DNA from 2 places in the Kosakonia oryzae genome. Region 1 is predicted to be linked to the other one. Evidence: predicted binding sites of a transcription regulator. Region 1 holds the regulator's gene; the other holds the start of a gene.
What was found. The regulator LexA, encoded in region 1, represses DNA repair genes until DNA is damaged. The targets are predictions, from matches to a motif close to TNCTGTATGTACATACAGNA.

Region 1 (5,736 bases):
GGATGGTCATCGACAGCGTACCGGTTTTCGGATCCAGCAAACGCCCGGTACGTGAACGACCGCCCTCGACGAAATACTCGACCGAATAACCGCGGCTGAACAGCTCGCCCAGATATTCGCGGAATACGGTGGAGTAGAGTTTGTTGCCTTTAAAGGTACGGCGAATGAAGAAGGCACCCAAGCGGCGGAAAATCGGCCCGGCGGGCCAGAAGTTCAGGTTGATGCCTGCGGCGATGTGCGGCGGCACCAACCCCTGGTGATAGAGCACATACGAGAGCAGCAGATAGTCCATATGGCTGCGGTGGCAGGGCACATAGACAATCTCGTGGCCGTCGTGCGCAAGCTGGCGCACGCGTTCGGCGTTGTGTACGTTGATCCCCTGATAGAGACGGTTCCAGGTAAAGCCGAGGATACGGTCGGTCAGACGGATCATTTCGTACGAGAAGTTGGCGGCAATCTCTTCCATTAGCGCGATAGCGTTTTGCTGCGCTTTGTCGTGAGAGATTTTTTTGCTGCGTGCTTCGTCTTCGACCGCACGGGCAATCGCTTTGGAAGAGAGCAGCTTATTGAACAGATCCTGACGCGCCGGCAGACGCGGCCCTACGGCGGCCAGGCGCTGTCGCGCGAAGTGCATACGCGCCACGCGCGCCAGTTTCTGCGCGATAATTTTATCGGTGCCGTGCTCGGTCGCCATGCGGCGCAGGGAGACGGGCGGCGAGAAGCGCACAAAGCTATCGCGGCCAAGCCAGGAGATAGCGAAGAATTTCTGGATACCGTTCAGCATGCGCAGCGGCGGATTAATCTCGCCTTTCTCACGCCCTGGAGAGCGGCCAAACATTACCGATACCGGCACCATTTGCACATCCAGATCCGGATGGCTGCGGTGTAAATCCAGGTAGTCGTGGAACAGTTTGATGGACTCTTCTTTCGGCGTGTAATAAGTAAACACGCGCGGACCGCCATGAATGAACACGAAACGCGGTAGCAGTACGCCGTCGATTTCCAGGGGTTCCAGCGGATCGGGCAGTTCGTGCGCCAGACACTGAGCACGCAACGTCATCAAATCTGCCTTAGAGTTATAAGGCAGCACGTACATAATAGGACGTGAAGTATCGAGACCCAGTTCCTGTGCAGGTTCTGCAGGTATCGATTTACTCTTTACCAGTACACTTAATGGTAAATTCAGTAATTTGTAGTAAATTCGTGGCCAACCGGACATAAAAGATGAAAAGCCTCTGGTTAATAATAGTGCCATTGCGCCGCAAGAATATCAGAAAGCGCATGTAATTTCTGTTGTACCTCAGTACGCTGATGTAGACATTGACGTTTATTACATAAAAAGGTTCTTTTCATGGCCAATAATACCACCGGAATTACCCGAATCATTAAAGCAGCAGGTTACTCATGGAAGGGCGTTCGCGCTGCATGGATCAATGAAGCCGCCTTCCGCCAGGAACTGTTAGCCGTTGTTTTAGCTATCATTATTGCTTGCTGGCTGGACATTGACACGGTCACACGGGTATTGCTGATTAGCTCGGTGTCGCTAGTAATGATTGTTGAAATCCTAAATAGTGCAATTGAAGCTGTCGTAGACCGAATTGGTACTGAATTTCACGAACTTTCCGGTCGGGCGAAGGATATGGGCTCGGCGGCAGTGCTGATGTCGATCCTGCTGGCGCTGTTTACCTGGATCTCGCTTCTCTGGGCGCATTTTCGATAACGCTTCCAGAAATCGATAACACCCTGGTTTTTTGCTTAAATTTGGTTCCAAAATCGCCTTTGACTGTATATACTCACAGCATAACTGTATATACACCCAGGGGGCGGGATGAAAGCATTAACGGCCAGGCAGCAAGAGGTGTTCGATCTCATCCGCGATCGGATCACCCAAACCGGTATGCCACCAACGCGTGCGGAAATCGCACAGCAATTGGGGTTCCGTTCCCCAAATGCGGCTGAAGAACACCTGAAAGCGCTTGCGCGCAAAGGGGTTATCGAAATCGTCTCCGGCGCATCGCGTGGTCTGCGTCTGCTGCTGGAAGAAGAAGAGGATATCGGTTTACCGCTGATTGGCCGCGTTGCTGCGGGTGAACCGCTGCTGGCGCAACAGCATATCGAGGGTCACTATCAGGTCGATCCCGATCTCTTCAAACCTCATGCGGATTTCCTGCTGCGCGTCAGCGGTATGTCGATGAAAGACATCGGTATTATGGACGGCGACCTGCTCGCAGTGCATAAAACGCAGGATGTGCGTAATGGCCAGGTGGTCGTCGCACGTATTGATGATGAAGTTACCGTGAAGCGTCTGAAAAAACAGGGTAACACCGTCGAACTGCTGCCGGAAAACAGCGAGTTTTCCCCGATCGTCGTCGATCTGCGCGATCAAAACTTCACCATTGAAGGGCTGGCGGTTGGCGTCATCCGGAATGGTACCTGGCTCTAACGCCTGTTCTTTCCGCAGCGACACATAACAACGTGGCGCTGCGTAATACAATTTTCCCCGTTGATTCGACATTGCCATGCCGTTGCTGAACGCATCTGACAGAGCACTGTGGCGGCTTGCGCTGCCCATGATCTTCTCCAATATCACTGTTCCGTTACTGGGGCTGGTGGATACCGCCGTGGTCGGGCACCTGGATAGCCCTGTTTACCTCGGTGGGGTGGCGATCGGCGCAACGGCAACCAGCTTTTTGTTTATGCTGCTGCTGTTTTTGCGGATGAGCACAACCGGTCTTACGGCACAGGCGTTTGGCGCAAAAAACGCACCTGCGCTGGCGCGCGCGCTGGTACAACCGCTGTTACTGGCGTTGTTGGCAGGTATGTTAATTATGCTGCTGCGTACGCCGCTCATCGATCTGGCGCTGCACATCACCGGCGGGAGCGAAGCTGTACTGGAACAAGCGCGGCGCTTTCTCAATATTCGCTGGCTGAGTGCGCCAGCGTCGTTGGGAAATCTGGTGTTGCTCGGCTGGTTGCTGGGCGTGCAGTATGCCCGTGCTCCGGTGATCCTGCTGGTGGTGGGGAATCTTCTCAACATTGTGCTCGACCTGTGGCTGGTGATGGGTCTGCACATGAATGTGCAGGGAGCCGCGCTCGCCACCGTTGTGGCTGAGTATGCGACGTTCGCCATCGGCCTGCTGATGGTGCACCGCGTGTTGGTGATGCGCGGCGTCCCCCTGTCTGTGCTTAAAAATGCCTGGCGCGGCGGTATGCGGCGCTTATTAGCGCTTAACCGCGATATCATGCTGCGCTCACTGCTTTTGCAGCTCTGCTTTGGCTCAATCACCGTACTGGGCGCGCGTCTTGGCGGCGAGACGGTCGCGGCGAACGCGGTGCTAATGATGTTTCTCACCTTTACCGCGTACGCGCTGGATGGTTTTGCCTATGCGGTCGAAGCGCATTCCGGGCAAGCCTACGGTGCGCGCGATGGCAGCCAATTGATGGAAGTCTGGCGAGCTGCGTGCCGCCAGGCCGGGCTGGTGGCGCTGTTCTTTGCGGCGATTTATGCGCTGGCAGGCGACAACATTATTGCCTTGCTGACTTCACTTCCTGCTCTGCAGACGCTCGCCGGGCATTACCTGTTCTGGCAGGTAATTCTGCCGCTGGTGGGCGTGTGGTGCTACTTGCTGGATGGCATGTTTGTCGGTGCCACGCGCGCTGCGGAGATGCGTAACAGTATGGCGATTGCCGCTGCCGGGTTCGCTGTCACGCTGCTGACGGTCCCGGTGCTGGGCAATCACGGTTTATGGCTGGCGCTGACCGTCTTTCTCGCCCTGCGCGGGCTTACGCTTGCCTGGCTGTGGCGTCGCCACTGGCGTAACGGCAGCTGGTTTTCCGACGCGAATCCTTCCTGATACTGCCAGGCTTTTTGCCGGTTTCCTCGTCTCGCTTATGCTGTTTTTAACTATCGTGGTGGTTAAAGATTCCGAATAAAAATCGATTGCCGGAATCCTTAACTACAATAATCAGTACGTTCAGCAGAACGATTACCTATTTAACCGAACGATAAGGAGTCAACGATGAATAAAGACGAAGTCGGCGGTAACTGGAAACAGTTCAAAGGCACTGTTAAAGAAAAATGGGGCAAACTGACCGATGATGATATGACCATCATCGAAGGTAAACGTGACCAGTTGGTGGGTAAAATCCAGGAACGTTACGGTTATGCCAAAGATCAGGCGGAGAAAGAAGTTACAGATTGGGAAACGCGTAACGACTACCGCTGGTAGCCTGCACATCCCCTCAATGTGCTAACCCTCTACAGGCTACTCTGCCCGAAGGTACAAGGATGTACCACCCCTCCAGCTGTTTTATTTACCGTTTCGTTCAAACAAAGATTAACGTGGCTTTTTCTTCACCTGAACGGTGTGGTCATGGTGGCAATGGTCGTGATGACGGCAGGACTCCACTTCGACACAGTCTGCACATAAGCCGTGAGCTTCAATCACATTATGCCGCAGAGCAAAGCCCATCTTTGCCGCCAGCGCATGCATAATATCTTCCACGCCTTCCGCCTGCTCTTCCTTTACCGAACCGCAGCGATCGCAAATAAACATTGCGGACGTGTGCGTCGGCTGGTCAAAAAGATGGCATAACACGTAGCTGTTTGTTGATTCGACTTTATGTACGAACCCTTGTTCCAGCAGGAAATCAAGAGCGCGGTACACCGTCGGCGGCTTGGCCTGCGGTTCGCTTTCACGCAGCAGATCGAGCAGATCGTACGCGCTGATGGCGCTTTGTTGCAGGCTGAGTAATCTCAACACTTCAAGACGCTGAGGAGTCAGGCGCACATTGCGCTGCACGCACAGCTTTTCAGCCTGCGCTAACATCTCTTGCGAAGTGGTCTTATCCATAGGCGCTCTCCGGGTGGGGAAATACAAGCCATACACTTTACCATGTCCTGCCGAAAACGCCGAGATCGTGGCCAGTAATCTCCATTTCACTGGATCGCTTCCCGAAATGGATTCCTTCATCTATAAATAGTGATAAGCGTCACTTAAAACAATAATATCCGGGTACTTACGGGTATTCCGGCAATTTAGCTTCTTTTTCTTACGTTATTCACAGCAATAGTGCATTCCTGTTTGTGCGAATACTTACAGGCTTAAAACTCATCTGGCTACGAGACGCATACTGTGGAAAAAAAACGTAAACTTTCGCTGGTCGCGATCGCTGTCTCCTTTTTTGTGTCAAATCAGGCAGGGGCAGCCAATACCTGGGCAGAAGCACGTAATGATGCAATGGGGGGAACGGGCGTTGCATCTGCGAACTATGGCAGCGGGCCATTAATTAACCCGGCACTGTTAGCAAAAGCAAAACCCGATGATGATATTACCGTCATCCTGCCGAGCGTACAGGCGCAAATTAGCGACAAAGATAATCTGCGCGACGAGATCGACAACATCAATGACAAAATCGATGGCTACAAAGATGTTGTCGATAACCTCACCGCTGCGGAAATTATTGCTAATCCGCTCGGTACGGTAAGGCAATTTCAGGGCGCCGCAGGCGATTTGGCGAATGAGCTGGAGTTTCTGAGAGGGAAAACAGCGCAGGCCAAAGCCGCCGCCGGTATCGCGGTAAGCATTCCCAACGATGTCCTTTCCGTGGCGTTTGTGACGAAAGCTTACGCCCATGCGCGTGTCACGTCGGCAATCGATCAGCAGGATATTGACTACCTGCGTAGTATTGAGAACAGCACCGCCGTCGCCGCCGGTGAAGCGCTAAAGGCGGTGG
Region 2 (5,736 bases), 120 kb from region 1:
CGCGCTGCGGCGGGTCACCCTTGTGAAGGGGGAAAACCGTTTGTTATACCCGGCGCGTACCATGAGATCCTTTTTGAAAAGGACGCTATGCGCTCAGTCGCGCTTAACGCCATCGTCGAATTTTTCGACCGGCATAACTAATTATTTATTGAGGTAAAATTTTCCTATGTACCAGGTTGTTGCGTCTGATTTAGATGGCACGTTGCTCTCACCTGACCACACACTGTCTCCGTTCGCGAAAGAAACGTTAAAACTGCTGACCGGCCACGGCGTCAATTTTGTCTTTGCTACCGGCCGCCACCATGTCGATGTCGGGCAAATCCGCGATAATCTCGGCATCAAGGCCTATATGATCACCTCCAACGGCGCGCGCGTGCACGACACCGACGGAAATCTGGTCTTTAGCCACAATCTGGATCGCGATATTGCCAGCGATCTGTTCGGTGTGATGCACAACGAGAAAGATATCATTACCAATGTCTACCGTAACGACGAATGGTTTATGAACCGCCATCGCCCTGACGAGATGCGTTTTTTCAAAGAAGCGGTGTTCCAGTATTCGCTGTATGAGCCGGGTTTACTGGAGCCGGAAGGCATCAGCAAAGTCTTCTTCACCTGCGACAGTCATGAAAAATTGCTGCCGCTGGAGCAGGCGATCAATGCGCGCTGGGGCGACCGTGTCAATGTCAGCTTCTCGACGCTAACCTGCCTGGAAGTGATGGCGGGCGGCGTATCGAAGGGGCATGCGCTGGAAGCCGTTGCCGGAGCGCTGGGCTATGGTCTGAAGGATTGCATCGCCTTTGGCGATGGTATGAACGATGCTGAAATGCTGTCGATGGCCGGGAAAGGCTGCATTATGGGTAATGCCCATCAGCGCCTGAAAGATCTGCATCCGGAGCTGGAAGTGATTGGCACCAATGCGGATAACGCCGTGCCACATTACCTGCGTAAATTGTTCCTGCAATAAGATTGACATCTGATTATTAAATAATCAGATGTCAACCAAATACTCAAACTTTGCGCAACTGAGTCCGCTACAATGAAGCCTCACTATTTTGAGAGAGCTTCATTGTGGCGTTACTGATCATCACCACGATCCTGTGGGCCTTTTCCTTTAGCCTGATTGGCGAATACCTTGCTGGCCATGTCGACAGCTATTTCTCCGTGCTGATGCGCGTGGGGCTGGCGGCGCTGGTGTTTTTACCGTTTCTGCGTACGCGCGGGCACAACCTAAAGACCATTGGCCTGTATATGCTGGTGGGCGCGATGCAGCTTGGCATTATGTACCTGTTCAGCTTCCAGGCGTATCTCTACCTGACAGTCTCTGAATTCCTGCTGTTTACCGTCTTCACGCCGCTGTACGTTACGCTGATTTACGATCTGCTGAGTAAGCGCGGGCTACGCTGGAGCTACGCTCTGAGCGCCGGGCTGGCGGTGATTGGTGCGGCGATTATTCGTTATGACAAAGTCAGCGATCACTTCTGGATCGGTTTGATTCTGGTGCAACTGGCGAATATTAGCTTCGCCATTGGCATGGTCGGTTATAAACGCCTGATGGAAACGCGGCCGATGCCGCAGCACAACGCCTTCGCATGGTTCTATCTGGGGGCATTTGTCGTTGCTGTCACCGCATGGTTTGTGATGGGCAACCCGCAGAAGCTGCCGACGACCACCCTGCAGTGGGGCGTGCTGGTATGGCTGGGCGTGGTCGCTTCCGGTCTGGGTTATTTTATGTGGAACTACGGCGCAACGCAGGTTGACGCCGGGACGCTCGGCATTATGAACAATGTGCATGTTCCCGCCGGGCTGCTGGTCAACCTCGCTATCTGGCAGGAACAGCCGCACTGGCCGAGCTTTATTATTGGTGGTTCGGTGATAATGGCTTCGCTGTGGGTACATCGCCGTTGGGTCGCTCCGCGCTCCGCACAAACGGCAGGTGATCGCACGCGTGGTTCCGCGCTGAGCGAATAAACGCTTCGGTAACCGGCTGACGCTGCTCGCCGTCGCGCACTGCCGCGTACAGCCGGCTCCACAATCCTTCGCCCAGGGTTTTGGTCACGACCAGACCCTGGCGTTCAAAACTCTCCACCACCCAGTGCGGCAGCGCCGCGATCCCCATCCGGGCGGCAACCATCTGAATCAACAATAGCGTGTTATCAACGCTTTTCAGCGCCGGGCTAATGCCTGCCGGTTGCAGGAAATGACGCCAGATATCAAGGCGGCTGCGCTGCACCGGGTAGATCAGCAGCGTTTCGCTGGCAAGATCGTCCGGCGTGATGCGCGCTTTTGCCGCCAGCGGGTGATCCGGCGCCAGCACCAGCCGCACTTCAAAATCAAACATCGGTGAATAGTGCAGGCCGCTGCGCGGCAGAATGTCGGATGTCATCACCAGATCCAGCTCACCCTGTTGCAGCGCAGGCTGCGGGTCAAAGGTCACGCCGGATTTGAAATCCATCTCCACCTGCGGCCAGTTCTGGCGGAAGTTCTCAAGCGCAGGCGTCAGCCACTGAATACAGCTATGGCATTCAATCGCGATGCGCAATGTGGCTTGCTGCGGCTCGTTACAAGCCTGCAGCGCGCGGCTGATTTGCGGCAGTACCTGGTTGGCCAGTTGCAGCAGGATTTCGCCCTGCGGCGTAAAACGCAGCGGCTGACTTTTACGCACAAACAGACGAAAGCCGAGGCGTTGTTCCAGATCGCTGAACTGGTGGGAAAGCGCTGACTGCGTCTGATGCAGCGTCGCCGCTGCTGCAGCCAGCGACCCGCTGTTTCGTAACGCCTGTAGCGTTTTCAGGTGTTTAATTTCGATCATGAATGTCCTTCACCCCGGCATGAACAATTTGCGCTTGAGGTTTATACAGTACCTTCACAATATGGATGTGTAAACATCTGGACGTCTAAACTCGTCATATTTCGACTTGCAGGTGCGTTGGCTGCCTTGCGCGCCCCAGTCACTTACTTCAGTAAGCTCCTGGGGACACGCTACGTTGCCGCCTTCCTGCCAGCCGAACTATTTAGAGTTTTACATTCAGAATCAAAAAATCAAAGGAAGAAGACATGACAATATATAACCACACCCTCGGTTTTCCTCGCGTCGGCCTGCGTCGCGAGTTGAAAAAAGCGCAAGAAAGTTACTGGGCGGGAAATTCTTCTCGCGAAGAGCTGCTGGCGGTAGGGCGCGAGCTGCGCGCCCGTCACTGGGATCAGCAAAAACAGGCCGGGATCGACCTGCTGCCGGTCGGTGATTTCGCCTGGTACGACCATGTTCTGACCACCAGCCTGCTGCTGGGCAATGTGCCGGCTCGTCATCAGAACAACGACGGCTCTGTCGATATCGACACTCTGTTCCGCATCGGCCGCGGTCGCGCACCGACCGGCGAACCAGCGGCAGCGGCAGAGATGACCAAATGGTTTAACACCAACTACCACTACATGGTGCCGGAATTCAGCAAAGGCCAGCAGTTCAAACTGACCTGGACGCAACTGCTGGATGAGGTGGACGAAGCGCTGGCGCTGGGCCACAAGGTGAAGCCCGTGCTGCTTGGGCCGGTCACCTATCTGTGGCTGGGCAAAGTGAAAGGCGAACAATTTGATCGCTTAAGCCTGCTGAACGACATTCTGCCGGTTTACCAGCAAGTGCTGGCCGAACTGGCGAAACGCGGTATTGAGTGGGTGCAGATCGACGAACCGGCGCTGGTGCTGGAGCTGCCGCAAGCGTGGCTGGATGCCTTCAAACCGGCGTATGAGGCCCTGAACGGCAAAGTAAAACTGCTGCTGACCACCTATTTCGAAGGCGTCACGCCGAACCTGGACACCATTACCGCGTTGCCGGTACAGGGTCTGCATGTCGATCTGGTACACGGTAAAGACAACGTTGCGCAGTTGCATCAACGTCTGCCTGCCGACTGGCTGCTCTCTGCTGGTCTGGTGAATGGCCGTAACGTCTGGCGCGCCGACCTGACCGAGAAATATGCGCAGATTAAAGATGTGGTCGGCAAACGTCCGCTGTGGGTTGCCTCTTCCTGTTCGCTGCTGCACAGCCCGATCGATCTGAGTGTTGAGACGCGCCTTGATGCTGAAGTGAAGAGCTGGTTCGCTTTCGCCCTGCAAAAATGCGAAGAACTGGCGTTGTTACGTGATGCTCTGAACAGCGGCAATACCGAAAAACTGAATGAATGGAGCGCCCCGATCCAGGCGCGCCGCCACTCTACCCGCGTGCACAACCCGGCGGTGGCAAAACGTCTGGCGGCGATCACCGCGCAGGACAGCCAGCGGGCGCGTCCGTACGCTGAACGTGCGCAAGCGCAGCGCGTGCGTTTCAACCTGCCGGCGTGGCCGACCACGACTATCGGCTCGTTTCCGCAGACCACCGAGATCCGCGGCTTGCGTCTGGATTTTAAACAGGGACGTTTAGATGCGGGCAATTACCGCACCGGCATTGCTGAACACATTAAGCAGGCGATTATCGAACAAGAGCGTTTGGGGCTGGATGTGCTGGTACATGGCGAAGCTGAACGTAACGACATGGTGGAATACTTCGGTGAACACCTTGATGGTTTCGTCTTTACGCAAAATGGTTGGGTGCAGAGCTACGGCTCTCGCTGCGTGAAGCCGCCGGTGGTGATCGGCGACGTGAGCCGCCCGGAAGCGATTACCGTCGAGTGGGCGAAGTACGCGCAATCGCTGACCGAAAAACCGGTCAAAGGCATGCTGACCGGTCCGGTCACCATCCTCTGCTGGTCTTTCCCGCGCGAAGATGTCACCCGCGAAACCATCGCCAAACAGATCGCGCTGGCGCTGCGTGACGAAGTGGCCGATCTGGAAGCTGCCGGTATTGGTATCATTCAGATTGACGAACCGGCACTGCGCGAAGGTTTACCGCTGCGCCGCAGCGACTGGGATGCTTACCTGGCGTGGGGCGTGGAGGCGTTCCGTATTAATGCTGCAGTGGCGAAGGATGACACGCAGATCCACACCCACATGTGCTATTGCGAGTTCAACGACATCATGGATTCCATCGCCGCGCTGGATGCGGATGTGATCACCATTGAAACCTCGCGTTCGGATATGGAACTGCTGGAGTCGTTCGAAGAGTTCGAATACCCGAACGAAATCGGACCGGGCGTGTACGATATTCACTCGCCGAATGTGCCGAGCGTGGCGTGGATCGAAGCCCTGCTGCAAAAAGCGGCGCAGCGCATTCCGGCACAGCGTCTGTGGGTGAACCCGGATTGCGGTCTGAAAACCCGCGGCTGGCCGGAAACCCGCGCCGCGCTGGCTAATATGGTGAAAGCCGCGCAGAACCTGCGTCAGCAGTAAACCGCTATGCGCCGCCGGATCGTCCCCTGGCGGCGTTTTTTTGAGGTATTACGGCGTCTCGGTTAACAGCTCCAGAGAGAGGGTGTAGACGCCGGGTTCAAACACATCACCATCCTGGCCATAAAAGCTGAATGTTTGCTCTGCGCCAGCCGCCAGCGGGCTATTGGATTTATAGGCATCGTCCGCCGCGCTCCAGGTACTGTTGAGTTTGACCGCCAGATTCGGCACAAGGTGCTTCTCCGCGCTGTTGCTGGTGTTGACCCATACGATATCGCCATTACTCGCGCGAGAATCCCCCTGCCCGCGGATGTAGTAAGTGCCTGCGGTGGTTGATCCGTTTCTAATAATGATGGTCGCAGCATGATCCATAATCGAATCGCCCGTATAGATATTGCCTGCCCCGAGGGTTCCTTCAGC

Region 2: metR (HTH-type transcriptional regulator MetR) is a predicted target of LexA. The motif match lies at 2,844-2,863, and genes of this name have one in related genera.

What each region holds. Positions count from the first base shown of each region.
Region 1 is NZ_CP014007.2:5,069,186-5,074,921, reverse strand. It holds gene plsB (glycerol-3-phosphate 1-O-acyltransferase PlsB) at 1-1,219, opposite strand, end outside; gene AWR26_RS24045 (diacylglycerol kinase) at 1,352-1,720, shown strand; gene lexA (transcriptional repressor LexA) at 1,829-2,443, shown strand; gene dinF (MATE family efflux transporter DinF) at 2,520-3,854, shown strand; gene AWR26_RS24030 (CsbD family protein) at 4,020-4,229, shown strand; gene zur (zinc uptake transcriptional repressor Zur) at 4,338-4,853, opposite strand; gene traF (conjugal transfer protein TraF) at 5,136-5,736, shown strand, end outside.
Region 2 is NZ_CP014007.2:5,185,162-5,190,897, reverse strand. It holds gene pldB (lysophospholipase L2) at 1-141, shown strand, start outside; gene yigL (sugar/pyridoxal phosphate phosphatase YigL) at 167-967, shown strand; gene AWR26_RS24565 (carboxylate/amino acid/amine transporter) at 1,072-1,971, shown strand; gene metR (HTH-type transcriptional regulator MetR) at 1,859-2,812, opposite strand; gene metE (5-methyltetrahydropteroyltriglutamate--homocysteine S-methyltransferase) at 3,058-5,319, shown strand; gene AWR26_RS24550 (hypothetical protein) at 5,368-5,736, opposite strand, start outside.